One region of the Pseudoalteromonas spongiae UST010723-006 genome, then DNA from elsewhere that is predicted to be linked to it. Evidence: predicted binding sites of a transcription regulator. Region 1 holds the regulator's gene; the other holds the start of a gene.

The links. The regulator LexA, encoded in region 1, represses DNA repair genes until DNA is damaged. The targets are predictions, from matches to a motif close to TACTGTATNNNNATACAGTA.
Region 2: the regulator LexA is predicted to act here: its motif matches at 2,701-2,720, upstream of PSPO_RS04505 (YebG family protein).

Annotation. Positions count from the first base shown of each region.
Region 1 covers NZ_CP011039.1:2,941,444-2,957,648, reverse strand. The annotation lists gene PSPO_RS13605 (potassium channel family protein) at 79-1,140, shown strand; gene PSPO_RS13600 (hypothetical protein) at 1,185-1,433, opposite strand; gene PSPO_RS13595 (EVE domain-containing protein) at 1,628-2,095, opposite strand; gene tesB (acyl-CoA thioesterase II) at 2,170-3,030, shown strand; gene plsB (glycerol-3-phosphate 1-O-acyltransferase PlsB) at 3,074-5,485, opposite strand; gene lexA (transcriptional repressor LexA) at 5,714-6,331, shown strand; gene coxB (cytochrome c oxidase subunit II) at 6,670-7,800, shown strand; gene ctaD (cytochrome c oxidase subunit I) at 7,800-9,374, shown strand; gene PSPO_RS13565 (cytochrome c oxidase assembly protein) at 9,374-9,949, shown strand; gene PSPO_RS13560 (cytochrome c oxidase subunit 3) at 9,933-10,811, shown strand; gene PSPO_RS13555 (DUF2909 domain-containing protein) at 10,825-11,043, opposite strand; gene PSPO_RS13550 (SURF1 family protein) at 11,064-11,783, shown strand; gene PSPO_RS13545 (hypothetical protein) at 11,776-12,300, shown strand; gene PSPO_RS13540 (COX15/CtaA family protein) at 12,310-13,302, shown strand; gene cyoE (heme o synthase) at 13,313-14,209, shown strand; gene PSPO_RS13530 (SCO family protein) at 14,210-14,827, shown strand; gene PSPO_RS13525 (STAS domain-containing protein) at 14,941-15,210, shown strand; gene PSPO_RS13520 (response regulator) at 15,223-15,585, shown strand; gene PSPO_RS13515 (chemotaxis protein CheA) at 15,599-16,205, shown strand, end outside.
Region 2 covers NZ_CP011039.1:939,247-955,451, reverse strand. The annotation lists gene PSPO_RS04520 (sensor histidine kinase) at 1-1,311, opposite strand, end outside; gene PSPO_RS04515 (ABC transporter substrate-binding protein) at 1,308-2,285, opposite strand; gene PSPO_RS04510 (DUF6868 family protein) at 2,302-2,544, opposite strand; gene PSPO_RS04505 (YebG family protein) at 2,734-3,015, shown strand; gene PSPO_RS04500 (amino acid aminotransferase) at 3,061-4,251, opposite strand; gene PSPO_RS04495 (GAF domain-containing protein) at 4,373-5,032, opposite strand; gene PSPO_RS04490 (ATP-binding SpoIIE family protein phosphatase) at 5,345-6,994, opposite strand; gene PSPO_RS04485 (STAS domain-containing protein) at 6,998-7,303, opposite strand; gene yciH (stress response translation initiation inhibitor YciH) at 7,483-7,812, shown strand; gene PSPO_RS04475 (EAL domain-containing protein) at 7,858-10,875, opposite strand; Phe leader region at 11,067-11,183, shown strand; gene PSPO_RS04470 (chorismate mutase) at 11,208-12,365, shown strand; gene tyrA (bifunctional chorismate mutase/prephenate dehydrogenase) at 12,389-13,516, opposite strand; gene rplS (50S ribosomal protein L19) at 14,112-14,471, opposite strand; gene trmD (tRNA (guanosine(37)-N1)-methyltransferase TrmD) at 14,506-15,252, opposite strand; gene rimM (ribosome maturation factor RimM) at 15,271-15,801, opposite strand; gene rpsP (30S ribosomal protein S16) at 15,818-16,066, opposite strand.

The sequences.
Region 1 (16,205 bases):
ATAATTTCACGTACTGCTTGCTCCACTTATTAGATGGCGCTACAGTGCGTATCATTAGTAAAATAAATAATAGTTATCATGAACTTAGTTATAAAGAAAATTCTAGTAGCTATTCGACGCCATATTCACTATGTAAGTTGGACGTCGGTTGTTTCTCTGCTGGCAGCACATATGCTCTTAACTTGGGTGTGTTTATTTGCAGCGAAAGAAACAGAGTTATTAGGGATAAATCAATTTATTTATTACTACATAGTGACCACTTCGACGGTTGGGTATGGTGATTTAAGTCCCAGCTCCGATTGGGGAAAACTATTTGTAGCCTTGGTGCAAATTCCTATTGGATTAGCACTGTTTGGTGTGGTGTTAGGTAAAGTTGGACAAAGTATTACGGGGTTAATCAAGGCATCTATGACGGGCGATAAAGATTATTCAGGACAAAGCGAACATATTCTAATTTTTGGTTATCATCCTTCGCGCACACGTAAGATGATTAATTATATTTTGGCTGATAACAAGCGCCTTGAGCGACGAATTTTATTGGCCGTTGACGAGCAGATGACGCATCCGTTTTCAGATAACCCACACGTGGATTTTGTTCGCCTTTCAAGTTTCACTGATGTTGATGAACTTAAGCGTGTGGCAATAGATGGTGCTGATAAAGTAATCGTTGATGGCAACGATGATGATCATACGTTTACTACAGCGCTGAAAATCAGTCGCTTAGTGCATTCATCTTGTCATATCAGCGCGTACTTTCTTGATGAAAGTAAAAGTGAGATGTTGCGAGAACACTGTAAAAACGTGGAATCTACGAGCTCGAAGTCGGTAGAAATTTTGGTACGCTCGATGCAAGATCCAGGTTCAAGTCGTATTCAAGAAGAGCTGCTTTCAACGTTACATGGTGATACTCAGTTTAGTTTGGAAGTCGGTGAAATTAAGCAAAATGTTAAATTTGAAGTGTTATTTTTCCACTTTAAAAAGCAGTTTGATGCGACCATTTTAGGTGTAGCGCATAACCGTATCGGTGAGGGATTAGACTTGAATCCGCCGCTAGAAATGGAAATAAAACAGGGCGACATTTTGCATTATATGTCTGTTGAGCGAGTGCTCAGTGACGAAGTCGATTGGCAATCGATGTAATAGTGCATTAAGCAATTAATAAAAAGGCAACCTAGGTTGCCTTTTTAGCGAATGCGAAAATGTGGCTCCATATCGACTTCACCAAGATAGTCGATCGTTGCATAGCTAGTATCACATCTTGCGAATGCTAGGTAGTTTTCTTCTAGTTTTCGCGCAAAAGCAAGTTGATAACCATAGCGATTTAATTTATTTAATTCGACTTTTTGGGCAAAACTTAAGTTGCTCCAAAAGGCATTTAAATCACCTTCTCCTTGCCTTCTCTCCGCTGTAGGCTTATTTGTTAAAGCAGACATAATCTTTCGCAATTAAAAATTAGACAACTTATACTAAACCATTAAAAAGAATACTGTCTAGTCCGATCTGCTTACTTAGTATACTTGTAAATCGTGGTGCAATTTGATGATTGCAACAGCGAGAAACATGCCGAACGTCACTCTGGTAATCAATTCACTCTTTAAATAAACTCTTTGGCTACTCTTTTACGTGGCTATTTAAGTGAATTGCTAGTGTATTTATCGAGTATATATTGCCACTCAGATTCTCTCACCGGTTGAATTGATAGTCGGCTACCTTTTTGCACTAAATGCATATCTGCCAATTGCTGATCGGCTTTAAGCTTGGTGAGTGGAATAATACGTAACTTTTCAACGAATTCTAATGTAACACTTATCCATCTTGGGTTATCGGGAGTTGCTTTAGCATCAAAGTATTTTGATTGCGCATCGAATTGAGATGGATCGGCAAAGGCTGTTTTAATTACCTTAGCAATGCCAACAATGCCGGGTTGTTTACAGCTAGAGTGATAGATAAATACGAGATCGCCTAACGCCACTTGGTCGCGTAGAAAGTTACGTGCTTGATAGTTGCGAATACCATCCCAAATTTCATCATTTTTTGCTTTTAAATCGTCGATAGAAAATTCGTCAGGCTCTGTTTTAAATAACCAATAATGCATTACCTATTCTCGCTAATGTTAAAGTGGCAGGTGTTTGCTATTATAGCGATACTAGGAAATTACGAAATAGTGTTATGAGTCAGGTACTAAACGATCTTTTAGCATTGCTGAAGTTAGAAAAAATAGAACAGGGGCTGTATCGTGGCCCTAGCCAAGATCTTGGTTTTAAAGCTGTTTTTGGCGGTCAAGTTATGGGGCAAGCGCTATCTGCTGCAAAAGAAACCGTTGCAGAAGATAGGCAAGTGCACTCGCTGCACTCATACTTTTTAAGACCTGGCGATGTTGATCACCCGATTGTTTATGATGTAGAGAACATTCGCGATGGCCGCAGTTTTAGCACGCGCAGAGTTAAAGCGATTCAATTTGGTAAGCCGATATTTTATATGACTGCTTCTTTTCAAGTGGATGAAGAGGGGGTGACTCACCAAGCGGCGATGCCTAATGTACCAGGCCCTGAAAAACTGCCATCGTCACTGGATGTTTATCGCGAACACAAAGAACTGATCCCGGAAAAAATTCGCAATAAAATTATTTGTGACAAGCCAATTGAAATGCGACCGGTTAATTTTCAAAACCCGTTTAAGCCTGAAGTAACTCTTGCTGAGCGCTATGTATGGTTTAAAGCTAATGGCGATATGCCAAATGACCCGCGAGTGCATAAATATTTGCTTGCATATGCTTCTGATTTTGAATTTTTACCTACAGCGTTACAACCGCACGGTTTGTCATTTTTACAACCGGATATGCAAGTTGCCACCATTGACCATGCGATGTACTTTCATCGTCCATTCCGTTTAGATGAATGGATTTTATATGCTGTAGATAGCCCTTCAGCCAGTGGAGGCCGAGGGTTAGTTCGAGGGCAGTTCTTTAATCAGAAAGGTGAGTTAATTGCCTCGACGATTCAAGAAGGTGTGATTAGAAAATATGGATAAAAAAGGCGGTGTATACCGCCTTTATTTTTGTTGTCGATAAAAGCTAGTTTTCAAGTGCACTGGCAATACTTGGGTTAAGTTGTTTTAGAATAATTTGACTCAACTGCTTTGTTGTCTCGTTGCCTGTGATGCGGCCTTGTTCGCAATCATCAATCATGTGGTTATGCTTAAGCGTGCTAATAAAACCAGACAACACTTTTTTATCGAAGAATTCTGGTGTATCGATACCAAATAGTTGTGCAAGCTGTTGTGCAAAATCTTGGCTTTGCGTTTCAAGCTGGTCGCGCGAAATGCTGTCACTTGCCAGAATTAATTTAAGTACGCTGGCATAGCGAATTAATGTGCACTGGATAAAGCGTGCTAACAAGTTAAGCTGAGCTAGAGATTTGCTGCTAGGATTAACTGAAATCGCATCGTTTTCAACGGTTAATAACCCAATACCGCTCAAGGCTTCAAGTGAGTCATTTAGATACGTTTCGCAATACGGTTGCATAAACCACTCCTGTTTAAAGAGCGGATATAACGCGTTAACTTGCTTGATTAGCTGGTCGCGAGAAATGTGTTTTTGGCTAATTAAGATTGAGCTAATTAGACTTGGTACTGCGAATAAATGCAGTACGTTATTGCGGTAATAGTTCAGTAATACTTTTTGCGTGTCTTGAATACGGATTACTTCAACTCGCCCTTGCGTAATCACTTCAAATTTATCTAACGTGAGTGCGTGTTCAAGCAGCTCTTCTGCGCTTTTGTTTGGCACACTGACATCTTTGCTGTACGGCGCTAATTCAAGCAATCTCAGGTAGTTTGTCATACAAGCAATGAGCTCGTTACGCGTCATCGCCTGTTTTTCGGTGTTTAACAAAATAGATGACATTAAAGTAACGGCATTGATCGCAGCCGCATTGTTGATGTTGACCATAACTGAATCAGCAAGTTTGCCAACCATTGGCGTTAGCCAATTAGGCTTTTCATTTGCAGCAATGCTGTCGCGCCAATCTGACTGGTGCTGGGTAAGGTATTGATTAATGTTGATTGGTTCGCCAAAGTTTACATTACCTTTGCCGTAATTCTTGAGCTTACGTAGAGTTTTGAATACGCCCAGTACTGACTCATTTTTCTTTTTTTGTCCAGCAAGTTCACCAAGGTAAGTGTTTACTTCCATTACATGTTCGTAACCAATATATACAGGCACGATTGAAATTGGACGATCGATACCGCGCAAAATTGATTGTAATGTCATCGCTAACATACCGGTTTTAGGTGGAAGCAAACGGCCAGTTCGGCTGCGGCCGCCTTCGGTATAAAACTTAACAGCGTAGCCTTTTATAAATAACTGGCTTAAGTATTCACGGAACACTGCGGAATAAAGCTTGTTGCCTTTGAACGAGCGGCGTAAGAAAAAGGCGCCACAGCGTCTAAATATTGGGCCTGCAGGCCAAAAACTTAAATTTATACCTGCTGCAATATGCGGTGGTACAAAACCTTGATGGTAAATAACGTAAGTAAGTAATAAGTAATCCATATGGCTACGATGGCACGGCATATAGATGATTTCGTGGCCTTTGTCGGTCAGCTCTTGAATCCGTTCCGGGTTATTTACTTCAATACCGTTGTATAGCTTGGTCCACAGCCAAGTAAGAATGCGCTCAGAAACACCGATCATTGATTCGTTATAGTTGGCAGCAATTTCATCAACGAGTTTTATGGCATTTTGTCGTGCTTCTACAATTGAGATGTTTTTACTTTTTGCTTCATCTTCAATTGCGGCTTTGACAGTGCTTGATGCTAAAAGACCTTGATACAGCTGATCGCGAGATGGCAGTTTAGGGCCAAGCGCAGCGAGCTTCTGACGTTTAAAGTGGACGCGGGCAACACGAATGAGTTTATGCGGTAAATCATCACTTTGTTGCTTACTGGTAAGCTGCGATAGTTCTAATGGACGACTAAAACGAATTAAGTTGTCGCGGCCAGATAGTAACACGACAAATACTTTACGTAACCAACTTGGTGTAAGAGAACTGGATAAAATAGTGCCAAGGCCTGGCTTTTCTTTACCTGGATTGCGTCCCCATAAAATGGTGACCGGAATAACTTGTAAATCGGTAACGTCAGATTGTTTTAATGCTGCAAATATTTCTTCGCTAATTTCGAGCGCTGGGCTGTCTTTTTTGGCTTTACCAAACAGTGGCGAGCGATGATGAATTGGAATGTACCTTGGAACTTGTTTATCACCAATTTGCTGAGTGACCTGAGGGTCTGGTAAGCCGAGTTTTTTACAGGTGCTGCGCAACGCGGCTGAATCAGAAAAAGAATTTAACAATGTGATGTAAACGGTCGGCTTGTTCTTATCTATTGCGAGGTTGTCTAAAGGGTGTTCAGGCACTATTTTCGAACGTACTAAAAGCTTGTTCATACCGTTTGCAAACCACTGAATCATAGAGCCAACCAACTTCATAACACCAACCTAAAAACAAAAGGGGCGCTAGCATACCAGTTAACTCTAAAAGATTAAATAACTGGTCGTGCCAGAGGAAAAATAAAGCAATTTACTGCGATGATTTTTGATTTGCAGCAATTATCGTCTGTAACTAAGCATAGTGCTAATTATCAAATAATTAAAAGTTGCGAAATAAGAATAACTGTATATACTCACAGTTATCTGTACTGTATGGAAAACCAGTGAATGAGACCATTAACAAAACGTCAGGCACAAATCTTAGAACTTGTTAAAGTATTTATTAAAGATACTGGCATGCCGCCAACGCGCGCAGAAATCGCATCGACACTCGGTTTTAAAAGTGCAAACGCTGCAGAAGAGCATTTAAAAGCATTAGCCAAGAAAGGCGTAATTGAAATGGTGCCAGGCGCTAGCCGTGGTATTCGTTTAGTGGAAGAAGATGAACCCGAGCAACTTGGTTTACCATTAATTGGTCAAGTTGCCGCAGGTTCACCTATTTTGGCTAATGAGCACATTGAAAGCCATTATCAAGTGGATCCAAACCTATTTAACCCATGTGCAGATTTCCTACTGCGTGTACGTGGTGAGAGTATGAAGGATATCGGCATTATGGATGGTGACTTACTTGCTGTTCATCGCACGCCAGTGGCGAATAATGGTCAAGTGGTTGTAGCCCGTGTTGATGAAGATGTAACGGTAAAGCGTTTTGAAAAAGCAGGCAAACAAGTACTATTACATGCAGAAAATGACGATTTTGACACAATTAAAGTCGATTTAGAGCATGATCATTTTAATATCGAAGGCCTTGCGGTTGGCGTTATTAGAAATGCTGACTGGATGTAATACACTTTTGTTGACCTTGGCTAGTGAGTAATTTTGCTAGCCTCACCCTGCTTTAAAACACCCTATTTCTTACTATAACCCCTTCTATTTTTACATCTTCAAAAATCGCTAACTTATAGATTTATAAAAAATTTATCTTAAATTTGACTTGCGTAAAATTTAATCGTTTACTAGACCTTAGTAGTAACCTTGTTTTCTTTTTAAGCAAAGTGCGGCTTTTAGAAAACAAGTATAATAAAGAAAATGGAGTGATGCTGTAGTGCGTCGTGCGATTTAATCGCTAAAACTTTCACTGACCATTTCCTAACAACATAATAATAATTAGCTAAGGAGCGAGCATGAGGCTAGTGAAACTATCCTTATGGTTACTATTGAGCTTTCCTTTTTTAGCAGTTGGGACGAGTCAATATAACTTACCTGTTGGGGTGACAGACATCAGCCGTGATGTCTACGAGCTCCATATGACAATTTTTTATATCTGTTGCGTTATTGGATTAGTAGTATTTGCCATTATGTTTTGGGCAATAATTCATCACCGTAAATCAAAAGGAGCAGTGCCTGCTCAATTTCATGAAAGTACCAAAATTGAAATACTGTGGACCGCAATTCCATTTGTAATTTTGATTGGTATGGCAGTGCCTGCAACCAAAACCTTGATTGCCATGGAAGACACCACTAAAGCTGACCTAACGATTAAAGTCACAGGGTCACAATGGAAGTGGCATTATGAATATCTTGACCACGATGTGTCGTTCTATTCTGTTCTTTCGACTCCACGTGAACAAATCACCAATCAAGATCAAAAAACAGAAACCTACCTATTAGATGTTGATAAACCCCTTATTATTCCAAAAGGAAAAAAAGTACGCTTTTTAATGACTTCGGACGATGTAATTCACTCTTGGTGGGTACCTGAGTTCGCGGTTAAAAAAGATGCGAACCCTGGCTTTATTAACGAAGCGTGGACTAAGGTCAATGAGACCGGTATTTATCGCGGTCAGTGTGCTGAGTTATGCGGAAAAGACCATGGCTTTATGCCAGTGGTTGTTGAAGTTAAAGAGCCTGCTGAATTTGAACAGTGGTTGGCAAATGCGCAGCTTGAAAAAGCGCAAGCAGCGGCTGCAGAAAAAGCGTCACTTGATCTTACACTATCTCAAGATGAGCTAATGACGCTAGGAGAACAAGTGTATATGGCTAATTGTGCTGCGTGTCACCAACCTACTGGGATGGGATTGCCAGGTGTGTTCCCAGCGCTAAAAGATAGCCCAATAGCACTTGGCGATGTTAAAGCACATATCGATATTGTGGTTCATGGCAAGCCAGCAACAGCAATGCAAGGCTATAGCAAAATGTTGTCACTAAAAGAATTAGCGGCAGTAGTGACCTATGAGCGAAATGCTTGGGGTAACAACACTGGCGATTCAGTGCAACCAAGTGATATTCAAGAATCTGTGGGAGAAGCACAATAATGACAACACTAGCTGAATCTCATCACCACCATCATGCGCCAACGGGTTTAAAACGTTGGCTATTTACGACTAACCATAAAGATATCGGTACGCTATATCTGCTATTCGCTCTGTTAATGTTTTTAACGGGTGGCGCAATGGCACTGGTTATTCGTGCCGAATTATTTCAACCAGGCTTACAATTTGTAGAGCCACACTTTTTTAACCAAATGACTACAGTTCATGGCCTAATCATGGTTTTCGGTGCAGTTATGCCTGCGTTTACTGGCTTGGCAAACTGGATGATCCCTATGATGATTGGTGCGCCAGATATGGCACTACCGCGCATGAATAACTGGAGTTTTTGGATTTTACCATTTGCGTTTTTCATTCTGCTTATGTCGTTATTTATGGAAGGCGGCGGCCCAGCTTTTGGTTGGACGTTCTATGCCCCACTATCAACCACATACAGCAATGATAATACGGCACTATTCGTCTTCGCTGTGCATATTATGGGCATTAGTTCAATTATGGGGGCAATCAATGTAATTGTAACCATAGTGAATATGCGCGCACCTGGCATGACGTATATGAAATTACCGCTGTTTGTATGGACGTGGTTAATTACTGCATTTTTATTAATTGCGGTGATGCCGGTACTTGCTGGGGCGGTGACTATGGTGCTAACTGATAAATACTTTGGCACAGATTTCTTTAACGCGGCAGGCGGCGGCGACCCTGTAATGTTCCAGCATATTTTCTGGTTCTTCGGACACCCTGAAGTTTACATCATGATTTTACCGGCGTTTGGTGTTATCTCGACGATTATTCCAGCGTTTTCACGTAAGAAACTGTTTGGCTATGCCTCAATGGTGTATGCCACAGCATCAATCGCGTTTTTGTCGTTTATTGTATGGGCGCACCACATGTTTACCACTGGCATGCCATTGGCGGGGGAGTTGTTCTTTATGTATAGCACCATGCTGATATCTGTGCCTACGGGGGTAAAAGTTTTTAATTGGGTAGCGACAATGTGGCGTGGCTCGATTAGCTTTGAAGTGCCGATGCTGTTTTCCATTGCGTTTATTGTGTTATTCACCTTAGGTGGTTTCTCTGGATTGATGTTAGCAATAACACCGGTAGATTTTCAGTATCACGATACTTACTTTGTGGTTGCTCACTTCCACTATGTGTTAGTAACGGGGGCTGTATTCTCGATAATGGCAGGAGCTTATTATTGGTTACCAAAGTGGACAGGCAACATGTATCACATTGGTCTTGCTAAAACCCATTTCTGGTTATCGCTAATTAGCGTAAACATTCTGTTCTTCCCAATGCATTTTGTGGGCTTAGCCGGTATGCCGAGACGTATTCCTGACTATGCACTGCAGTTTGCTGATTTTAATGCATTGATCAGTGTTGGTGGCTTTGCCTTTGGTTTATCTCAATTACTTTTTGTTGCCGTTGTTTATAAGTGTGCAAAGGGTGGCGAAAAAGTACCTGCCAAAGTGTGGGATGGGGCTGAAGGGTTGGAGTGGGAAGTTGCATCGCCTGCACCTTATCATACGTTCTCTGAGCCGCCGGAAGTGAAGTAATGAATAACGTTAAGCTACTCAAAAAGCTAATCTTAACCAGTTTATTAATGTTTGCGTTTGCCTTTGCGCTGGTGCCACTTTATGACGTGTTCTGTGATATCACAGGGTTGAATGGAAAACCTAATATGGAGCAGGCCCAAGTGAGTGCGCAAAGTGATGAATCGCGCAGTGTACGCGTTACATTTATCACACACGCGCAAGCTGGCGCACCGTTTAAAGTCAAAGCTAAACGCTACAGTGTTGACGTTAGCCCGGGTGAAATGGAGCGCATAGAGTTTATTGCGCAAAACCTTTCGAGTAGCAACAAGATAATGCAAGCCGTACCGTCAGTAGCACCAGGTCGGGCGGCTAAATATTTACATAAAGTGTCTTGCTTTTGTTTTAATCAACAGCCGCTGACAAGCAAAGGTTCAGCGGATTTGCCATTGCTCTTTTACCTCGACGAAACCTTGCCAAATGATATTCATGAAGTGACCTTGTCGTACACCATTTACGATATTACAGCAGATGTTGAAGGTAAAGTTGCAAGCAATAGCAAGCGCGATGGAGAGTTAGTCAATGAAAACTCAATATGAAAAATATTATGTACCTGAGCAAAGCCAATGGCCGATTGTGGGTGCTGTTGCTCTGTTCTTAATTGCCATTGGAGCTGGCTTAGCGGTAATGCAAACTGCTAAACAGCAAGGTGGTTTTGGTTTTCACATTTTAATCTTAGGCATTGCGGTTTTACTTTATATGCTGTTTGGTTGGTTTAAAAATGTGATTGATGAGTCTCAAGGTGGACTTTATTCATCGCAAATGGACCGCTCGTTTAAACAGGGTATGGCGTGGTTTATTTTCTCTGAAGTGATGTTTTTTATGGCATTTTTTGGAGCGCTATTTTATGCCCGTACATTTGCTGTACCGTGGCTCGGTGGTGATAGCAATAACGCGATGACAAACGAAGTGCTATGGCCATCATTTGAAGCTGTGTGGCCTTTAGTCAGTACGCCCGGTGGTACAGAAACGCAAGTAATGGGTTGGCAAGGTTTACCACTTATCAACACGATTATTCTTTTAACCTCATCGGTGACTTTGCATTTTGCACACACCGCAATTGAGCATGGAAAACGCACGCAGTTAAAGGTAATGCTTGGTTTTACTATTGCTTTAGGGGCGATATTTTTAGCGCTACAGGGTGAGGAGTACGTTCATGCATATCAAGATCTAGGTTTAACACTGGACTCAGGTATATATGGCAATACGTTCTTTTTGCTAACTGGCTTTCACGGCATGCATGTCACGTTAGGCACGCTCATTTTACTTGTCGTATTTATACGAATTTTAAAAGGGCACTTTAGTGAAGAAAAGCACTTTGCTTTCCAAGCTGCAGCTTGGTATTGGCATTTTGTTGACGTTGTATGGTTGTGTTTGTTTGTCTTTGTTTACGTACTTTAAAGGTCAATAACCACTAACCAACAGTATAAGGATTGCTGTTTGGTGTGATGATGCCAAACAGCATTGCCAGCAAAATAATCATCAGAACAATTGCAGAAAATAACACTCGGCGCCCTAAATAATGGGACATAGAGTTTGCAGCAGCGTCGCTTTTAAGCATACAAAACAGTGCTTTAAACAAACTAAAAACGATGTAAAACAATAAGAATACGATAATTAATTTTATCAACATAAGTTTAGGGAGTTTGCTATATGCGGTTAATCCAGAATAGTGCAAAAAGCATCACTCTGCTAGTGTGTACAACAACTGTCGCATTAATATGCACGAGTTTAGCTGTGTGGCAGTATCAAAGATCACAGCAAAAAATAACGATTATTAAAAAACTAGAACAGCTTAGCCAACAAGGGGTTATTCCTTGGTATCAGCTCGCTAGTTTACCAAGCGATTGGCTTGCAACGGGACTTAAAGTATCGCTATCCGGCGAAGTCTCTTCGCAGTTTTGGTGGCTTGATAATCAAGTGGTTGATGGCAGTTTTGGTTACGACTTGATCGTTGCCGTGAAACCAAAAAACTCTTCACGCTGGTGGCTGGTAAATCTTGGTTGGTTTGCGGGCTCGTTAAATCGAGAGCAATTACCAGAAGTAAGCTTGCCGCAGCAACTAAAACTCACCGCATTATTAAAGGTTGGTAACTTTACCAGCTTCAACTTGGTATCAAATGATCTTGAATTACGCCAAGGACAACGGTTGCAATACATTACGCCAGAGTTTGCAGCAAGTGCGCTCCAGCAGCCATTCGCGCCATATATTCTTTATGCACAGCCGGACAGTGCGCTGGGCGAATTTCATTACCAAGTTATTAATATGTCGCCAGATAAACACAAAGCGTACGCCTTGCAGTGGATTTTACTCGCTCTCGCTGCGATTGTGATTGGTGCGGTTATATATCGAAAAGGAAGTGCACATGAATAAGACTCTTGGACTTTTTATTATTTGTTTTTTAGCACCAGCGTTAACTGCTTTTTTGGCGTTAAAGTTTGATTGGCTTGAGCCCGCACAAACTAATTTCGGGCATTTCGTTGAAAATGAACAGAAAATTGAAAAGTGGCCGGCGGAATCTCAACTTAAATGGTCGCTCGTTACTTTGTCGGAAGAGGTTTGTGCGCAACATTGTGAAACTCGAAAGCAACTAATTAAAAATGTGTTTGATGTGCTTGGTAAACATAATTTATATGTGGGGGCATTTTCCCTTTCTAGCAGCCAGCAGGCATTGCAGCTGACCAATTTAACTGCACATGAAAATGCTGTTACACAACTTGAAAATCAAACACTTGCTATTGAATCAGATGCAATTTATTTAGTCGATCATCACGGTTTAATAGTGCTTGAGTATCCCGTTAATTATCAGCTTCAGTCAGACAATAATATGAAACGCGGACTTATTAAAGACCTCAAAAAGTTGCTCAATTATAGCCGCAGTAGGGCTTAGGAGGTGCGAATGAATCACTATCATAAAATTGTACTGTTTGGCTGTGTTTTTGCATTTATTGTGGTGGGGTTAGGTGCGTATACGCGACTTAGTGACTCTGGCTTAGGCTGCCCTGATTGGCCTGGATGCTATGGTTTTTTAACTGTGCCTAATGAGGCGCATGAGCTGGAAAAAGTCGAAGAACACTTTCCAACACACGAAGTCGATCAAGGAAAAGCGTGGAAAGAAATGATCCATCGCTATTTTGCTGGCACATTAGGCATAATTATTTTGCTTATTGCGATAATGGCATTTAAGCAACGGCAACATCGATTAGCACCTGTGAAGTTACCGTTGTTAATTCTGGGGCTAGTTGTATTTCAAGCTGCGTTAGGCATGTTAACAGTCACTATGAACTTACAGCCGCTTATCGTTATGGGGCATTTGCTTGGAGGCTTTACGATTATGAGCTTGTTGTTCTTGCTCTATATCAGGCTTACCACAGAGCGTATCCCTGGTGGTGATTCGGGCGCTAAACCTCATTATAGCTTGGCAATAATCGCTTTGGGCTTTGTTATTTCGCAGATTGCATTAGGTGGATGGTTAGCGGCAAATTACGCGGCCTCACATTGTGCAGATTTTCCTTTGTGCGGCGCCAATACATTTGAGCGTTTTTCATTTACGAGTATTTTCCAATTACCGAATGATCACGCCAGTTATGAGTTTGGAGTGTTGTCGGCTGAAGCGCGTATGTCGATTCACTTTCTCCATCGCATTTGGGCAATGGTTACCACGTTTGTCGTGCTTTGGGCTGGTTTTAAAATTCTAAAAGACTGTTATTCAACAATAATAAAACGAGCTATTTACCATATTTGGGTGGTGTTGTTTTGTCAGGTTGCGCTGGGAGTTAGCTTAATTTTGATGCATATTCCGCTCAATATTGCGCTTATTCATAATATGACAGCATTATTGCTACTTTTAAGTTGCGTTCGGCTTGCATATCTCATTAAAAGCAAGTGCTAGGGAGTAAACTATGACCAGTTATGTTTTACAATTTCAGCGCTCACTAAGCGCTAAAGTTCATGAATACTTAGTGCTTTGTAAACACAAAGTTGTGATGTTGCTAGCGCTTACCGCTGTGGTTGGACAAGGTTTGGCACCCCACGTTGGGCGAAGCTTGCTAGAGCAGATGTTAACCATAGTAGGTATCGCATTATTAGCCAGTAGTGCTGCGGTGATTAACCATATTGTTGATAGCGATATAGATAAAAAAATGAAGCGCACCGACTCGCGCCCAGTCGCAACTGGCAGTGTGACAAATCGTCAGGCGTTTGTCTTTTCAATGACGCTGTTGGTTATTGGGTTTTGCATGTTAGTTGCTTACGCAAATTGGCTGACCGCTTGGCTTACCTTAGTTGCTTTAGTCGGTTATGCGTTTGTTTATACGCTGGTATTAAAAAGACGCACGCCACAAAATATTGTGATCGGGGGCTTTGCTGGCGCGATGCCGCCATTGTTGGGCTGGGTGTCTGAAACTGGCTCAATGTCAGCAGAACCTTGGTTATTAGTGATGATAATTTTCACTTGGACACCACCGCACTTTTGGGCGTTAGCCATTGATCGTAAAAAAGATTATGAAAACGCAAAAGTCCCCATGTTGCCTGTAACGCATGGTATTGAATTCACCAAAACAATGGTGTTGTTATATAGCGTTTTATTGACATTGGTTTGTGTTTTACCGTTTTTAATTGGTATGTCAGGAAACTTTTATTTAGCGGTAAGTGTGTTACTTAATGGCGTGTTTATGTATCGTGCTTGGGAGCTAAAATTTGCTGCCAAAGAAAAGTCTGCGATAAAGCTATTTATCTATTCCATTTGGCAACTTATGATACTATTTATCGCACTATTTATTGATAAGTGGTTGATTTAAATGAGCCAATTTAAGCTATTAATTGTTACATCTTTAATCTTTATGGTTTTGGGTTGCGGCCCAAAATCACCTCCGCAAACAAACGCATTACTCTATCAAGAGGCTAAGATTGTTAAGCCATTTGTGTTGCAAGACCAAAATGGCCAACAGGTTACTAATCAAAACTTAAAGGGTAACTGGACGCTATTATTTTTAGGTTATACAAGTTGCCCAGATATTTGCCCAATGACGTTGGCAAAATTAACTCAGATAACAAAAGAGTTATCGCCTAACTTTGCCATAAATGTATGGTTTGTATCGGTTGATCCTAAGCGTGATAACGCAGAAAAACGCAAGCTGTACATTGATTACTTTAACCCCGATTTTACTGCTGTTTCTGCAGAGCATAAGCATTTATTTCCATTTGTTCGAAACCTAGGTTTAGTGTACGCGATTCATGATGATGGTGAGTCGGAAAATTACACAGTTGACCACAGTGCATCAGTCACGTTAGTCGACCCAAATGGCGCGGTTAGAGCCATTTTTAAACCTGAATTTGCCAAAGGCAAAGTACCGTTAATTAATCAGAGTGAAATGACACAAGAACTGACCTCAATTATTGGTTACTACAGCAATTAGTATCGATTTATGATCTGCTAACGCATTAATTAGCTTTAATTAAATCGATATTATTTTGGCAAATTTTCATTCTGGGTCTACGCTTAATTTTAAGCGAACAAGGAAAGAAAATTATGTATCAGTTACCTGCTGAGCTTGTCATAAACTCAGTCTCTGAGCTTAAAGAATCTCTCTTAGATTTATTATCGAAACAATCGAGCATTGATCTGGATATTTCCTCGGTTACTCGTGCTGATACCGCTTCAATTCAATTACTCTGTTCGTTGCAAAAAAATCTAGCGGAAACTCAGCATCAAATTACGTGGCATGGCAAAAGTGATGCGTTATTTGCTGCAGCAAAAACATTGGGAGTGCAAGATTTTCTTGCCTTATCAGAACAATAATTTGGGGTCTGTATGAAAAAGATTTTGGCGGTTGATGATTCTGCATCAATGAGACAAATGGTTGGTTTTACGCTTAAAAAAGCTGGTTTCGATGTAACAGAAGCGAAAGACGGAAGCGAAGCGTTAGAAATCGCTAAAGGCAACAGCTTTGATGCGGTCATTTCTGATGTGAATATGCCGATTATGGACGGCATTACACTTATTCGAGAATTAAGAGCGCTACCTGCCTACAAGTTTACGCCTATGCTAATGCTTACTACCGAATCGGGACTGGATAAAAAAACCGAAGGTAAAGCCGCTGGCGCCACTGGATGGATCGTAAAACCATTTAATCCAGATCAGTTATTAGCAGTAATTAAGAAAGTCATCCGATAAATCAGGAGGTGGCATGAGCATAGACTTAAGCCAATTCTTTGAGGTTTTCTTTGAAGAGAGCCTTGAAGGTTTGGATGTCATGGAATCGGAGTTACTCAACCTCACACCTGGTGATGTAGATAACGAGACGATTAATACTATTTTCCGTGCCGCGCATTCTATTAAAGGTGGAAGTGGGACCTTTGGTTTCACACATGTTTCCGATTTTACCCACGTTTTAGAGACCCTTTTAGACCAAATCCGAGAAGGCAGCAGAGAGTTAGCCGCCGAACATGTGAATCTGCTTTTGCAGTCGGTTGATTGTTTGCGCGAAATGTTAGGTGATTTACAAAATAATCAAGAAACAGACCTAACGACTGCAACTCAGTTAAAAGAAAAGTTTGAGGCAATTTTAGCGGGTGAGTCACAGCCAGCTAGTACACCGGTAGCTACAAATAGTAGCAGCGATAATCCACCTGTGGAGCACGGTGCACTTGATACCTACGAGGTGATTTTTAAGCCGCAACATCATTTATTTAAAACGGGTAATGAGCCCATCTATTTGATTGAAGAGTTGGCAGAACTAGGTCAGCTCGACGTGACTGCAAATTTAGATGATGTACCTGATATTCATAACCTTG
Region 2 (16,205 bases), 1.2 Mb from region 1:
GGAGTCAACTGATAGCGATTTTTGCTTAAGTTCATTTGCAATTTTATTATGAACCTCAAGTGCAAAGCTTCCTGCTGTAAGCGCCACGCCAATTGGTGTGTTTAACTCATGTGACACACCCGACACTAAACTGCCAAGTGACGCCAACTTTTCGCTTTGTACAATTTGTTGCATCGCACTTTCTAACGCTTGGTTTTGGGCGCTTAATTGCTGCGTACGCTCTAACACTCTTTTTTCGAGTTTTTCATTAAGTTCAGTCACTTGCTGTTGGATTTGTTCTAACTCGTGATGTTCTCGCTCTAAATTGCGATAACCTTCCACTAAATTATCTGCCATTGAATTAATTGCCGCGGCAAGCTCATTAAATTCATCGATTTTTCCACCGCGAATGCGTTTATCGAGGTCTTGATGTGCAATTTCAATTGCTAATTTTTTAACACGCTCTACTGGACGAGACATAAGACGCGCAACAACCAAACTGACGAATATCGAAACAATCAACAAAATGGCAATCTGTAACAATAAAAATTGACGGTAATTAGCAAGGTTACGATTGTGTTCTTGCGCCGTTTGTATCAAGGCAATTTGCCACTCAAACGGTTTGATTTTTGCGTAACTTTTATAAACATTATCACGCTCTTCCAAGCGCTTTTGTCGCTGGCGTGAATCTGCGATTGGCGTTTCGTTTGCGCTAATCGTTAGCCACTGAGAATAGGTTAGGTGTTTTGCAATGCTATTTACGAGTTGTTGAATCGCCGATGTTTCTAACATTAAGCGCAAATACCCTACTACCTTCCCATCACTGCTGCGGATCGGCGATGAAAAATAAATACTTTCAGGGTCCTTATTGTTTGCACCTGAATAATGCATTACTGGTGCTGGCGACATAGATTGACGTTTAAAGTAAGCGAATGACGATTCATCTCGGCTCTGTTGGCCAATTCGAATGTCTTGAATGTTTTTACCCGCTGTATTAATAAGCGCCACCGAGGTAACATTCAATGTGTCTTTTACGATCACATTTCGCAAAATAGCATTTATTTCAGCGAGTTGTGCTTCTTGTTCAGTACCATAAGCGGTAAGAAAGTTGGCAAACTGGGGAATATTACTGTCGGCACGTACATACTCTAAAATTGTATTTAAATATGATTCAACGCGTTCTTTACTGCGGTTAAGCGTAAGACGTCGCACCGTGGCTTGGTTTTGTTCGTTAGTTGCGACTTTTTGCGTATACGCAATATATGAAATAAACGATGTAGGAAGCACTAATGAGGCCAACAAAATGGCACTCAATACAAACTTTAGTTTCATTGAATTAACCGGGCATCTAGTAAACGCTCGCTGCGAATTGGTTTAGCAATGATCCCTTGCCCAACATAAAATTGATTGTACACACCAATAACACTGTTTAAGCCTGCGCTATTTTGCGACGTAAATGCTGCAAAATTATCCGCTCGATTTAACAGTTTAACGCCATTTAACTTAATACTTTGCGGTGTTTGTTTGATGACTCGCGCAATGATTTCATTACCTTTACTTGGATTTTCAAGCCACCAAGCTTGCGCCTCAAACCACGCATCAACAAACCCACGCGCTGCCTCATGATTATTTTCAATAAACGCGCTTTGCATCGCTATAACATCTGGAATTAAGCCCGGTGTTTGGGCACTTGAGTACACAACGTGCGCACCACCTGCAACCATTTCATCTACGTAGGGTTGCCAAGTATGTGCATAGTCGATGCTATTATTGTTAAGTAACTTCGCAGCATGCGACACTTCGATATTCATTAGCGTCACATCATCAATTGCGATGTCGTTTGCATCCAAAAAGCGGCGTACTAATAACTCACCAAAACCACCTAAGTTGGTGCCAATTTTAGTGCCTTTAATCACTTGTTGGTCACTTCGCGCTAAAATCGCGTCACCGCCACTCGACTCGTCTGCCACCATAACAATGCGTGCATCAGGGTACTGCTGTGAAAGGTTCATTACATCACCCAGTGCTACCGCAATCGCGTCATACTCTGCCGCCGCAAATTTAGCTAACATGCGGTCGGTATTACGCGGGATTGATAACTCTAAACTAATATTGCGCTTTTTTAACATACCCAACTCATCAGCAAGAATAACTGGGTAATAACCTGGCCACAAATCAATTGCCAAACTAATCGAGGTAATTGATGCCTGATTAAGTTTACTTTGACGATTCCCGTTATCGCAGCCTGATAAAAATATCAGCATGGCGATAAAGCAAACCTTTAAAACTCCTTGTAAGCGGAACATTTCAAAAAGGCCTAAATCACATAATTAACTTAAGAGTTAAATAAGGAACGAGATTAAAGAAAACAATTAAGATCTTATAAAAAGCAAAATATTGAATATAAACTACATTCAATGCTTTATGCTCTACGTTAAATAGCTGGCTGTGAATACTGACAATGGTGCTGCGAAAAAGTAAAAAAATCACCATGCTAACGCTAACGATTAAACAATTAGCAATGGTCGCCCAACCGAGAAACGTTGTTATCTGATCAATTGACATTAGAACCCCTTAATCTTTTACATAATGTAAGATTAATGTACTTGCTGTAGCGGTGCAATGTTATCAAGCATTTAGTCGCTAAAATTGCTTACCACAGCGGGGTTCTGTAAGGTGTGATTATAATTACACTTTATTTTTTTTTCGTTACTGCTATAGTACTGTATAAAACAACAGTTAAGAAGGTGCAATATGGCCGTTGAGGTATGTTACAAAGTAGTTAGAGATGGAGTCGAACGCATGACATTTACATCAAAAAAAGAGGCAGACGCATATGACAAAATGTTGGATATTGCGGAAGCACTTGAAGCCATGCTTGGTGAAGTTGATGTGCCGTTAAGCGAGCAACAAAATGAAGCGCTGGCCCTTGAAATGGCAAAACGTAAAGACCAATTTATTGCAGCTTTAAAAGGGGGAAAACCAACCCCGCCTAACAATAAAGCAAAAGTAACTGATATTAAAAAAGTAAGTTAAATAAAAAAGCCACCGTGAAGGTGGCTTTTTTATTTATGCGTAAATTTACTTAATTACAGTTGCAACTGCATCGGCAAAGTAATCTAAGTTTGCTTGGCTAACGCCTGCTACATTTACACGGCTTGAGCCGACAATGTAAATTGAGTACTCTTTTTGTAAACGTTCAATTTGCTCTGGCGTGATACTTAAGAAAGAGAACATACCATGTTGTTTTTCAATAAATGAAAAGTCTTGTGCAACGCCACGGCTATGAAGCGCCTCAACAATCGTACTACGTAAACCATTAATACGATTACGCATTTCCGCAAGCTCTTGATGCCACTCGGCAGTTAGCTCTTCACTACCAAGAATAGTATCAACAATTGCAGCACCGTGAGCTGGCGGCATTGAATAGATACTGCGCACAACACTTAATAGTACTGAGTTAGCAACGTCGGCAACTGCGCTCGATTCTGAAATAATTGAACACGCGCCGATACGCTCGCGATATAGACCAAAGTTTTTAGAACAAGAAGAACAAATGATCATTTCATCAACTGTTTCAGCTAATAAACGTAAGCCTGCCGCATCTTGTTCAAGGCTGATTCCAAAACCTTGATAAGCAATATCGATTAACGGCGTAAAACCAACTTCTTTTGCAAGATCTGCAACTTGTTGCCATTGCTCTGCGTTTAAATCCATACCGCTTGGATTATGACAACATGCGTGTAACAACACGATATCGCCTTTAGGAACTGTCTTTAAGGTGGCCATCATTTCATCAAACAATAAGCCTTTATTCTCGTAATCGTAATACGGATATTCTTTAACTGTTAAACCAGCAGCTGAGAATAAACCAATATGGTTTGCCCATGTTGGTGTAGTTACCCATACGCTCGCATTTGGGTTTGCTTTTGCGATAAATTCTGCAGCAACACGTAGAGCACCTGTACCACCTGGTGCTTGCGCTGTGCGAACACGGTTTTCTAAAAGCGCTTTATGCTCACCCAGTAATAGAGATTCCATTTTTGCACAAAAACCTAAATCACCAGCTAAGCCAATATATGATTTACTTGTTTCATTTTCTAAACGAAACGCTTCAGCTTTTTTTACACAGCTTAAAATTGGGGTATCACCCTGTTCTGTTTTATAAACACCAACGCCTAAGTCGATTTTATTTGGATTTGTATCTTGGCGATATTTGGCCATCAAACCTAAAATTGGATCCGTTGGTAATGGCTTTAAGTTTGCAAACATAGTTATCTCTTAAATTGAATTTTTGCTATGGGATGAAGCCCTAGCTTACCATACTCTCTGTTGTGGAGAAGTATCTAAAGAAAATTTCATGGCGATAATCAATAGAACTTTTTGCTTTAGATTATTCAGGTAAGTAATTGGGTACTATTTCACATACAGCCTGTAGTAAAGCTAGTGCATCACTCGTAAACACATCATTATTAAACGCTTCGGCGTCAATAATGCCAAGTACTTCGCCAGATTTCGAAAAGTAAGGCAGGCAAACTTCCGATTTAACTGCGGGATCGCAAGTATAGTACTCGCCGCCATTAGCAACATAGTGTTCTACGTTGTTAATCACGCGTCCTTTGCCATAAAGCGCAACAAAGGCATTGTTGCTAATACGCGCATAGTCTTCATCAACAGGAAAAAGTGGGCGGCTTGGTTTGCCAAAATAGCTTAATTTAAGTAGCTGCGTTTGATTATCAATCGAGCGTGATTGGTAAATACCAAACCAATCAATTAGGTTTTGTTGCTCAACAAATTTAACGATGCGAGCAAGTGCAGCCATTGCATCAACATTTTTTTGGCGCTTATCTACATGCTGCGTAAGATCAAACGGCGCTTCTTGCAACTGACCGAATAAGCTACAGGTTCCGCCCTCGCCCAATTCAGGAATAAGGTACTGCCACGTAATATCCAAGTGATCTGTTTGCGTAATTTCATTTTCAATTAATTGACGGAAATCAGCCACTTTTTGCGTATCTAAAACGTAATCTGAAAAATCTATTGAATTAGCCATATAGCCATCTAAACATCTTTTAAAAAATAAAGTTTACATGGCTTATATTGGTTTATGCAATACTATTCTTAACTTAAATTACAAATAAATTTAGATTACGTAGTTAATGGCATTTATGGGCCGTTACAAATAAGGTGAATAGAAAATCAAATGGACATTTTAAATGTGCTAACCAATTGAGCGTAGTAGCTTGTACTGCAAATTTGGCACTTTTTATTGAGACCACCTAACCTTTTGTTTTTATAAAAAATAAATATGGCAAAGTAACAAATCAAAGCAGCTTTTAACATGCTGTTTTATAATGGTACCACTTTAATTATGTAATAGTGAGTACGTTACAGTGATGCTATTTCCGCTCTCATTTTGTGAAACTGATTCAGCAATCTCTTTAATTAAGCCCAAGCCACGGCCATGAAAATTATTGTCGTCATTAGCAATATTCTTCCTTGTAAAACCATCACCTGAGTCCGTTATTGTAAAACTTATTTTGGGGTCTTCTGGTAAGTAGCTCACATCAATATTAATCGCCCCTGCCGAAAGCTCTGCTAATCGCTCAGCACGAAGTTCGTAGTACTCACAAAACCCTTCATCACTATCTTTTAAACAGGACTCGAGCCCTAATACGCCGTGTTCTAGTGCATTGTTAAATGTTTCAGAGATCAGCAAAAACAAATTAGAGCGATGCTCAGAACAGCCTTTCATCGCACAAATCATTTCAACAACATCAACAACTGGATCAGTTTGTTTTAAGCGTTCTGCATCTAATGTCATTGCCATGTTTAACGGCGTTGTCATGTATTCATCGCTCAATTGGGGCTCAATATTTGATGGTCTGCATTTTACCAACGCTAAACTTAAATCATCTTGCTGATCTTGCTTACCCGTAAAACGCCTAACCGAGTCAACAATGGAGCCTAATTCAGTAAACGATGAAGCCGTCACCTTGCGCAGTAATCGTTCTTCACCAAAAAATTCGCCTTTGGTATTTTCTGCCTCGATGACACCGTCGGTATACAAGATAATTTTGTCATCTAATTCCGTTTCTACGTAAATAGTATCGCGTTCAAATTCGTATTCTTCGAGTATACCTAATGCCATATGGCGCGATGTTAGCTTCTGCTTAACCTTGCCTTCTTTACTCAACAGAAAACTATCAGGAAGCCCTCCCAACCAAGCTGAAAATGATCGACCCGAGCTGTTTAGCTCAAGAATCGTTGCCGCGCAAAACATGTTGCCTGGTAATAATTCACTGAGAGTTGAATTTAATTCAGCGGCAATATCGCCAACAGGTAAACCTTTTTGCGTCATTGAATAAAAGATTTTTGATGCTGGAAGCGCTCCCATCGCCGCTGCTAACCCATGGCCGGTAAAGTCCCCCATCAAGACATAAATGCCGCCGGTACAACTCGGTGCCATTAAAAATAAGTCACCGTTAAACATGGATGCCGGCGATAAATTAAATTCAACAAGTTCAGGTAACAAAAAGCGCTTTTCCAGCGCATTTTCAAAAATATGTTCAACTAGCTCGTGTTCGCGTTCAGTATGTAGCTGATAGTAAGCAAGTTCTTGGTTTTGTTTGTAGGTTTTTATACTGAATTCGCGTGTCCGCGCATGGGCTTTAATTTTTGCCGAAAGAATTACTTTATCGAAAGGCTTATTCAAAAAGTCATCACCACCAACCTGCAAGCATTTTTCTAGGCTGCTTTTGTCATCCAATGCGGTGATAAAAATGATAGGAAGATATACATCTGCAGATTTGGCTTTTAGCAACGGCGCTACTTCAAAGCCATCCAATTTAGGCATTACAACATCAAGCAAAACCAAGTCGGGAGAAAACTTATCGAAAACCGTTAGTGCTTCTTCTCCGTCCGAAGCAAGGGCAACGTGGTGCTGCTCTTGCTCTAGCATAAAACGCAGTAAGTTACGATTTAGCTCCTGATCATCGACAACCAGAATTTTCATGGCTCAGTCGATGTCGAACTTTTTATCAAAACGAGAGATTTGTAAAATTTTCTTAATTTGAGGTCTGCAATTTGTAATATGAATACTGCTCACAGAGTCGCCTAACGACTTTTTCATATTTAATAACATTCCCAGTGCCGAACTATCCATGTAATCGGTTTCACGTAAGTCGATAATTACTTTTGGAGTACTTACGCCAACATCGGCATATGCGCTCCTAAATGATTGTACTAAGTTAAAGTCAAACTTGCCTTTAATCTCAATCGTAAATAATTTGCCATCTGGCGATAGAGCCTTATTCAAACTCATTTAATTCTCCTTGGAATGTCCTAATGCCTGCTAAATTTACGCCATTCGCTTTACTTAAATTAAGTACTTAACCCGCTAATTTGCAAATATTATCTTAAAAAAACTAAAAATAAATTGAACAATAATATGGTTGCAAAATTATGATAAACTTGCGTCATGCGTATTTACTTGGATTTATTATGTCAGACTCAAATTTAGTCTATTCCACAGAAACCGGAAGAATAAAACAGCCAAAAGAAGCACCTGAGCTCGATGTAAAATTATTTAAAGACGGTGCGGTGCGTATTGAACGCCAAACAAAAGGACGAAAAGGCAAAGGAGTGATGCTCGTTGTTGGAATTGATCCAAGCGCTCATGACTTAAAGAAGCTAGCCAAAACTTTAAAGTCTAAAATGGGTCAAGGTGGTGCAGTCAAAGACGGTATCATTGAAATTCAAGGCGATGACCGCGATAAGTTGAAGGGTTTGCTTGAGCAGCAAGGCTTCAAGGTGAAAATTGCAGGCGGATAATAGACATTGCTTGGTGATGGCAGCTAGCCATCACCAAATTAAACGCTAAAAGTGTATACCTTTCATTTTATCTATCATCAACGAAATCTCATGTTCTGGTACCGGCTTACTGTAATAATAACCTTGTACTACATCACACTTATTCAGCTTTAAAAACTCAATTTGTTCATCGCTTTCAACGCCTTCAGCAACCAGCTCTAAATTAAGCTTTTGCGCCATAGCGATAATTGCTGCAGTAATTTCCATATCATTGCTATCTTCTGGAATATCTTTAATAAATGAGCGGTCAATTTTTAAGATATCCAGTGGGAAGCGTTTTAAATAACTGAGTGACGAGTATCCCGTACCAAAGTCATCTATCGACAACGATAGCCCAAGCGATTTTAATTGATGCATTTGCTTAATAGAGCCTTCAACATCGCCCATTAGCATACTCTCAGTTAATTCTAGGTGCACGCGCTCAGGCACGATACCTGTTTTCTTAATCACCTTTTCTAGTAAAGGAATTAGACTCGTATCTTTAAATTGGCGTGCTGATAAATTAATAGAGATGCTGCTCTCATGATCTTTAAGCGCCATACGCTGAGCAAATGCACACGATTCCCACAATACCCACTCACCTAATTCAACAATTAACCCAGTTGTTTCAGCAATTGGAATAAACTTATCTGGCGCAATATGCCCAAGTGTTGGGTGGTGCCAGCGGATCAGTGCTTCAAAACCGACTATCTTCTCGTTGGTAATATCAATTTGCGGTTGATAATAAAGCTCGAACTGTTGTTCTTTAATCGCTATGCGCAGTTCATTTTCAATAAATAATCGCTCTTTTGCCGCGGCATCAAGGGTGTCGTTATAGAAGTAATAAGTGTTTTTACCTAACGCTTTTGCTTCATACATTGCAAGATCGGCATGTTTCAGTAACACATCTTCTTCAGGGCTTTGATCCGATGCCATTGTAATACCGATACTGGCGCTAACAATCACCTCGTTACTACCTAAGCGAATTGGCTGGCTTAAGGTATTTTGGATGGTGAGTGCCACTTCTGTGGCTTTTTCGCGGTCATCGATACCACTGAGCAACACAGCAAACTCATCACCACCAAGACGGGCAATGGTATCTTCAGCTCGAAGACGCTTTTGTAGGCGTTGTGCTACTTCCAACAGCAGTTGGTCACCCGCATCATGGCCTAATGTATCATTGATACGTTTAAATTCATCTAAATCAAAATAGAACAGAGCAAACGAGTAATGGCCGCGCGATGCTAAGGCTAAAGATTTTTTAAGCTGCATTCTAAATAACGCACGGTTGGCAAGCCCTGTTAGCGTGTCGTAATACGCCAACTGTTCCATTTTGCGCTGACTTTCTTTTACAAAGGAAATGTCTTGCGCAGAAGCAACATAGCTATAAACTTTGTGGTTATCATCGCGAATTGGTGAAACAGATAACGACACCCAAAGTGCACGTTTGTCATTGTTATGCAGTAACGTGTCACCTTTCCAGTGATGGCGCGAAAGTAAGTCCTGAACGATATCCTCAACCAAAATCATCATATCGGGTTCCATTAATACAAGTAATGGTTGTCCAATAAAATGACTTTTCTCAAACCCTGTCATTTCAAGCAATTTAGGGTTCACGTATTCAATATTGAGATTTTCATCGGTAATTACGATAGCTGAACCAGAGAATTCAACGGCTTTTGATAATCTTCTTGCGCGCTGCTCTGCTTGCTCTTTTTCATCTAGCTCTTGGCGTAAATCACGCATGGTCTTTTCGAGCTTGCCTGCCATTGCGCCAAACTCAAAATTGAGCAAGCCGATTTCGTCTTTGTTAACCGTTAGGTTTTGCGCCGTAGTAAATTGCCCTCTTGCAACTTCTCGCGAGCTTGCAACCAATGCTTTAATACGTTTAATTACTAAATGAGAAAGCGTTTGATGCAGCAACAATACGACCAACACAGCATATAAAATAAACAAGCCAAAAAACTTTACTTCTATTTCATCAATCGCCGAAAGTGCTTCAGAATGGGTTTTATAAACACCAATATACCAATCAAAATCACTAAACTTTTTGATGCTGAAAATATGCTTGCTGTCGTCAATGGCAAATTCACCCTGCAACTCATGACGCTGACTTGTTAATAGTTGGTCTACTTGATTACGCAATTCATCTGGTAACTGGTTTTTAGTATCCAACGAATCGTTCATGCTGCCGCTGAGGCGATTGATAATATCTGTTTTACCTTCAAACTGAATAATTTGTCCTTTGCCGTTTAACACAAACAGCTTGGCATCACCCACTTTGTCAGGGAACATCGCCTGCAGCTTTGGCAACTCAATATCACTGCCAGTAACGCCTTTAAATTCTCCGCCATAATGTAACGGTACAATAAGGCTAATAACCCAGCGCTCCCAAATGTCATCATAATAAATGGGGGTCCAGGTTGCTTCTAAGTTAGGGTTAAATTCAGGCGTTCCAATTTCGTAAAAAACATCCTGCCTAAAGTCATGGCTTGCCGGCACATTTAACGCCCAGTTTGGTGGCGATATGCGAATAAAACGGTCTTGGCTAATAAAGTAAAAATTAAAAAAGGTTTCGTCGGTTAAAATCGGCGCGATTTGCGACCATACTTTTTCTGTTTGCGAAAAAATACGTTTATATTCGTGACTATAGCTTTGCTGAGGAAGGAAAGCCGCAGAACGAACACCCGCAACATTGGTACTTGAAGAGCTGCGAATACTGCCGTCTTTACCAAAAACCAACTTACTCGGCACGATTTTTTCAGCAAGCGCGCTTTCGGAATAAAGGGCTTCTGTAACTATGGTATTGGCATCAATTGCGATGCGCTTTTTCTCATTAAGTAGGTTTTCAAAACGGCTAACAAATGGCTTCGATAACTCTGTTAGCACACCAAACTCTTCAAAAAGCAGTTGTTTGCGCTCAGATTTAACCATCAAGTACGCAGCAGATAATCCAGCTATTAAACAAATGGCTGATATTAATATGGATAACTTGGTACTAAGTGCGTTAATGCCAAAACTCGCATCCAAATGTTTAGAGTTCACAATGTAACCTTACTTCTGCTGCAACTCGTTGATTGTGGTGCTTGGAACTATAAAAGAATCTCACTAATTTCTACACCTTTTTTTCGGTTTATTGCAAAAAAGCCATAATAAATAATGAAAAAATCTGTTTTGGCATAAGTTACTCTCAATTTACTGTTGACTTTAACAACACTTATTTCTAAATTCGGGTATATGAACAAATTAATCTTTAACTTTAGCTTCTTTTTTCACCATCCGTAACTCGGGAGGCGACTTTGTCACGAACAAGCTAAAGTCAAACTAAACCTCCCACTGGGAGGTTTTTTTTTGCAATTGGGAATGAGGAAAAGAAAATGTCCAATGCACTTGAGTCCCTACGTCGGGATATCAATGAGATAGACTCGGAGTTACTAGTCTTACTCGCCAAAAGACGTCGCGTCAGCCACGGCGTTGTTGAGTATAAAATTGCCAACAACAAACCGATCCGTGATGAGCAACGTGAACAGGCGTTACTAGAAAAACTCATTAGTTATGGCAGTTCACTGGGGCTTGACGGTTATTACGTAAATCGTGTGTTTCAAACCATCATTGAAGATTCTGTACTGCATCAACAAGCAATGTTGCAGCAGAACCTAAATCCAGATCTGCACACAGAAACGAATCGCGTTGCTTATTTGGGTGGTCAGGGCTCATACAGCCAGCTTGCATGCCATAAATACTTCAGTCGTCGCCCTGGCAAACTTGTTGAACTAGGGTGCAGTAGCTTTAATGAAATCACCAATAAAGTAGAAACTGGACAGGCCGATTTTGGTTTATTACCAATCGAAAATACCTGCTCAGGCAGTATTAACGAAGTATATGACCTATTGCAGCACACACAGGTATCGATTGTTGGCGAACTAACACAAGCGGTAGAACATTGTTTAGTAGCAAGCCCGGGAGTTGCCATTGAAGAAGTGACGAAAATATACGGTCACCCGCAACCATTTGCTCAATGCAGCCAATTTATTAGTAATTTAAGCGGCGTACAACTGGCCTACAGCGACTCAACATCAAGCGCACTGAAAGAAGCGCTACAAGATGATGCAGGTGCTGCAATCGCATCTGAAGACGCAGCTCGCAAGGCTGGATTAGTGGTACTTGAGCCTAACCTCGCCAATCAAAGCCATAACCACAGCCGCTTTATTGTTGTTGCGCGTAAAGCAGTTAAAGTATCTAAGCAGATCCCGACTAAAACAACATTAATTATGGCAACTAAGCAGTCAGCCGGTGCGCTTGCTGATGCACTGATGATTTTCAAACAGCATAACATTAACCTAGTAAAATTAGAGTCTCGCCCAGTACCGGGGAATCCATGGGAAGAAGTATTCTATGTTGATCTAGAAGCAAACATCGATTTGCCAGAAGTTAAAAAAGCGCTAGATGCGCTTAAAGAAGTGACTGCCTACATTCGTATTCTTGGTTGTTACCAAAGTGAAACGTTGAGCGCCGTAAGCGTTGCAACTGAATAAAAAAAGGGGCGCTAAGCCCCTTTTTAATAATCTAACACTTTCGCGTCATTTGCCTTACTCAATAACGCTTTGCTTTGACTTAAAAAGGTACTGGCAGAATCTGAAAAAAAGGTTTTTGCAGCGGCAAAGTCATCAATTAATCCCGCTTTATCATTTTCCTTCAATTTTTCAAAGGTTTGTTGGAAAACCTCACAATACTCTTTCATCAAAGGTGCGACGTCTTCAAATTGCGCTAACATAATATCGCTGTAAAGCTCTGGCGACTGTGCAAATAAGCGCCCTACCATCATTAATTCCAAGTGATAAATAGGCGAAGAGCAAGATTCTATTTCTTCAAGGCTATGGCTTTGTTTCGCCAAAAATTGACCATAAACAAAGGTCGTTAAGTGGCGCATTACCTGCACAATTTGCATCGCTTCATCGTGCTTTTTAGCATCCATAGACACTAAATTACAACCCCACACGGTAAGCTGTTCAAGTAAGGAACTCGCTACGTCACAGGGCTTATTTTGACAAACAACAACGGTTTGCTTTACCCAATGAGGAATATCGGGACCAAACATCGGGTGTAATGCCAGTACCGGTCCTTGATGGTGAATTTCCATCGCTTTGAGTGGTGATGATTTAACGCTGGTAATATCAACCAATAAACACTCAGGGTGTAGTTTTGGCATATCTGCAATAACTGATTCAACCGCATGAATTGGCACAGAGACAATCACGCAACGTGCTTCAGATAACAAACTATCACGCTCACTTTGATTATCTTTATCAAGCACGTTCACCTGATAACCCGAGCGCTCTAACTGACGCATGAACAATTGGCCCATTGCACCTTTACCACCCACTATCACCATTGGCGATAAGTGCGGCGCAACGCACGCTAAACCGAGTTGTTGATTTTGGTAAGATTCACGCATAAGTCGACGCAATACATCCTCGACTAATTCTGGGCTTACCCCAGCAGCAATTGCTTGTGATCGCCGTGCATCAATTAATTCGGTTTCTCGCGATGGTACATAAACGGGTTGACCTTGTTGTTGCTTATAAGCGCCAACTTGAGCTGTGATATGATTTCGTTTAGCTAATAGTTCAACAAGTTGCCTATCACATTCATCAATTTGATCTCTTAACGTATTCAGTGCGCCCATTACAAAGTAAACCTTTCTTTACAGCAAGTAAATTAATATATACAAAATAATATCAAGCTATCTCGCTGAGTAAAAGTGTTAAAATTAAATACGTTATACAAGTTAGCTATTTAGCCCATATTTAAGAACTCTTTCTAGGGTGTTAGCTTTCTTGTTAGATACAGCGCGGAATTTTTAACAGACTTAGGACATTAAGTTCTGGAGTCGCTATTTTTAAGAGGTTATTCCACATCAATAAACCTGAATATCACATGCAAATATTCAGCTCACCAACGATGTTGCCTAAATCAGATAATACAAATATCACAATTTCAAGTAAGTGAATCAGCAAACCTCTCCACAGTATAGTTAGTAGTGTGCGAAGAATTAGAGGCTTGTTGAGTAAATTCGTATTGCTGTGACTACCAAGGTTTGGTGTGTAATTCAATAATACCCGCAACGCACATCAATTAAGAGTTTATCGAAGTTAATAATGAGTTGAATCTGGTAGGCTTGTGTAGATACGTTCTTTGTTTGATAGGTAATTTTTTGTTTTATAAAAACAAAACAGGCTGAGCAAAGCTCAGCCTGTTTAGATTCTGAAAGTTCAGACGTATTAGTTAAGTTTTTCTTTAATACGTGCAGACTTACCAGAACGCTCACGTAGATAGTAAAGCTTAGCACGACGAACTGCACCGCGACGCTTGCGCTCGATGCTGTCGATTAGTGGGCTGTGTGTTTGGAAAACACGCTCTACACCTTCGCCGCTTGAGATCTTACGTACAGTGAAAGAAGAGTGAAGACCACGGTTACGCTTAGCGATTACCACACCTTCGAACGCCTGTAGACGCTCTTTGTTACCTTCTTTAACACGTACTTTAACAACTACTGTATCACCAGGGCCGAACTCTGGTACGTCAGATTTAAGTTGCTCATCTTCAAGCACTTTAATAATATTTTGGTTTACTTTTGCCATTATATTTCTCACATTTCCTAGGAGTAACTGTCTTCTAGCCACAAACATTATGTTCTTGCTGAAATTCAGCGAGTAACCTTGCTTGCTCCTCAGTCAGAGCTAGGTTTTGCAACAAGTCCGGACGTCTAAGCCAAGTTCTACCCAACTGTTGCTTTAAGCGCCAGCGAGCGATTTCTTTATGGTTTCCACTGAGCAATACAGCGGGCACCTGCTTACCATCCAATAATTCTGGCCGTGTATAGTGAGGGCAATCTAATAAGCCGTCAGAAAATGAATCCTGCTCGGCAGACTGATTGTGACCTAACACGCCTGGCACTAAACGAGATACTGAATCGATTAATGTCATTGCAGCGAGTTCGCCACCGGATAATATAAAGTCACCAATTGACCATTCTTCGTCAATGTGTGATTCAATTAACCGCTCATCTATACCTTCATAACGACCTGCCACTAAAATCAACTTTTTATGGTTTGCAAGTTCTTGCGCACCTTGTTGATCTAGCTTTCTACCTTGTGGTGATAGATAGATTACCTTTGCCCCTTCACCCGCTGAAGCTTTCGCTGCATCGATGGCATCTCGCAATGGTTGCACCATCATTAGCATACCAGGGCCACCGCCGTATGGGCGGTCATCCACAGTTTTATGCTTATCAAAAGCATAATCACGCGGACTCCAACAGTTAAAATCGATTAAACCGTTTTTAACTGCGCGACCAGTAACACCTTGCTTTGTTACCGCATCAAACATTTCAGGGAACAGTGAAATAACACCGAACCACATGTGTGCCTGTTGCGACATTTAAAAGCTAGGATCCCAGTCTACGGTAACTTCTTTAGCATCTAAATCCACCTTTAACACTACGCTCTCGGTTAAATATGGAATTAAACGTTCACCTTTTCCAAATCCGTCGTTAGGGTTAGCTTTAACCACTAAAACATCATTAGAACCTGTTTCTAGCATGTCGTCGACCTTACCTAAATCGTAACCTTTATCAGTTACTACAGTAAGACCGATGAGATCTCGCCAATAAAACTCACCATCAGGTAAGTCTGGCAATTGTTCTTCAAAAACAGCAATTTCAGCATTTGTTAACACATTTGCTTGGTCACGGTCTTCAACATTTGCCAACTTGGCGATAAAACCTTTGTTGTGACGACGCCAGTCGACCACTTCAACGGTTTGCCAGTTTCCTTGTTGCCCTATCAACCATGGGCTGAAATCAAAGATCCCTTCGGGATCATCAGTAAATGAATGAACCTTAAGCCAACCCTTAATGCCGTAAGGGGCGCCGAGTTTGCCTGCTATAAATTTGGCTTGCTCTTGACTCATGGTTACATTACGCCTATTAAGCCGCTTTACGAGCGTCTTTAACTAACTTAGCTACACGATCAGAAAGACCTGCACCTTGACCTACCCAGTGATCTACACGATCAAGGTCTAGGCGAAGTGATTCTTCTTGACCACGAGCTAGTGGGTTAAAGAAACCTACTTTCTCGATGAAACGACCATCACGCGAGAAACGGCTATCCGCAACCACGATTTGATAGAATGGACGCTTCTTAGCGCCGCCACGTTGCAAACGAATAGTTACCATACCGTCCTCTACATAGATTGATTGATTTCATTAACATAAAAACTAATTTTACTTCCCTAACGGGAAGCCCGAGAATTGTACGAATTTTTACTCTGATTGCAAGTTAAAATGCACTCTTTTGGCTACTTTGTGACAGTTA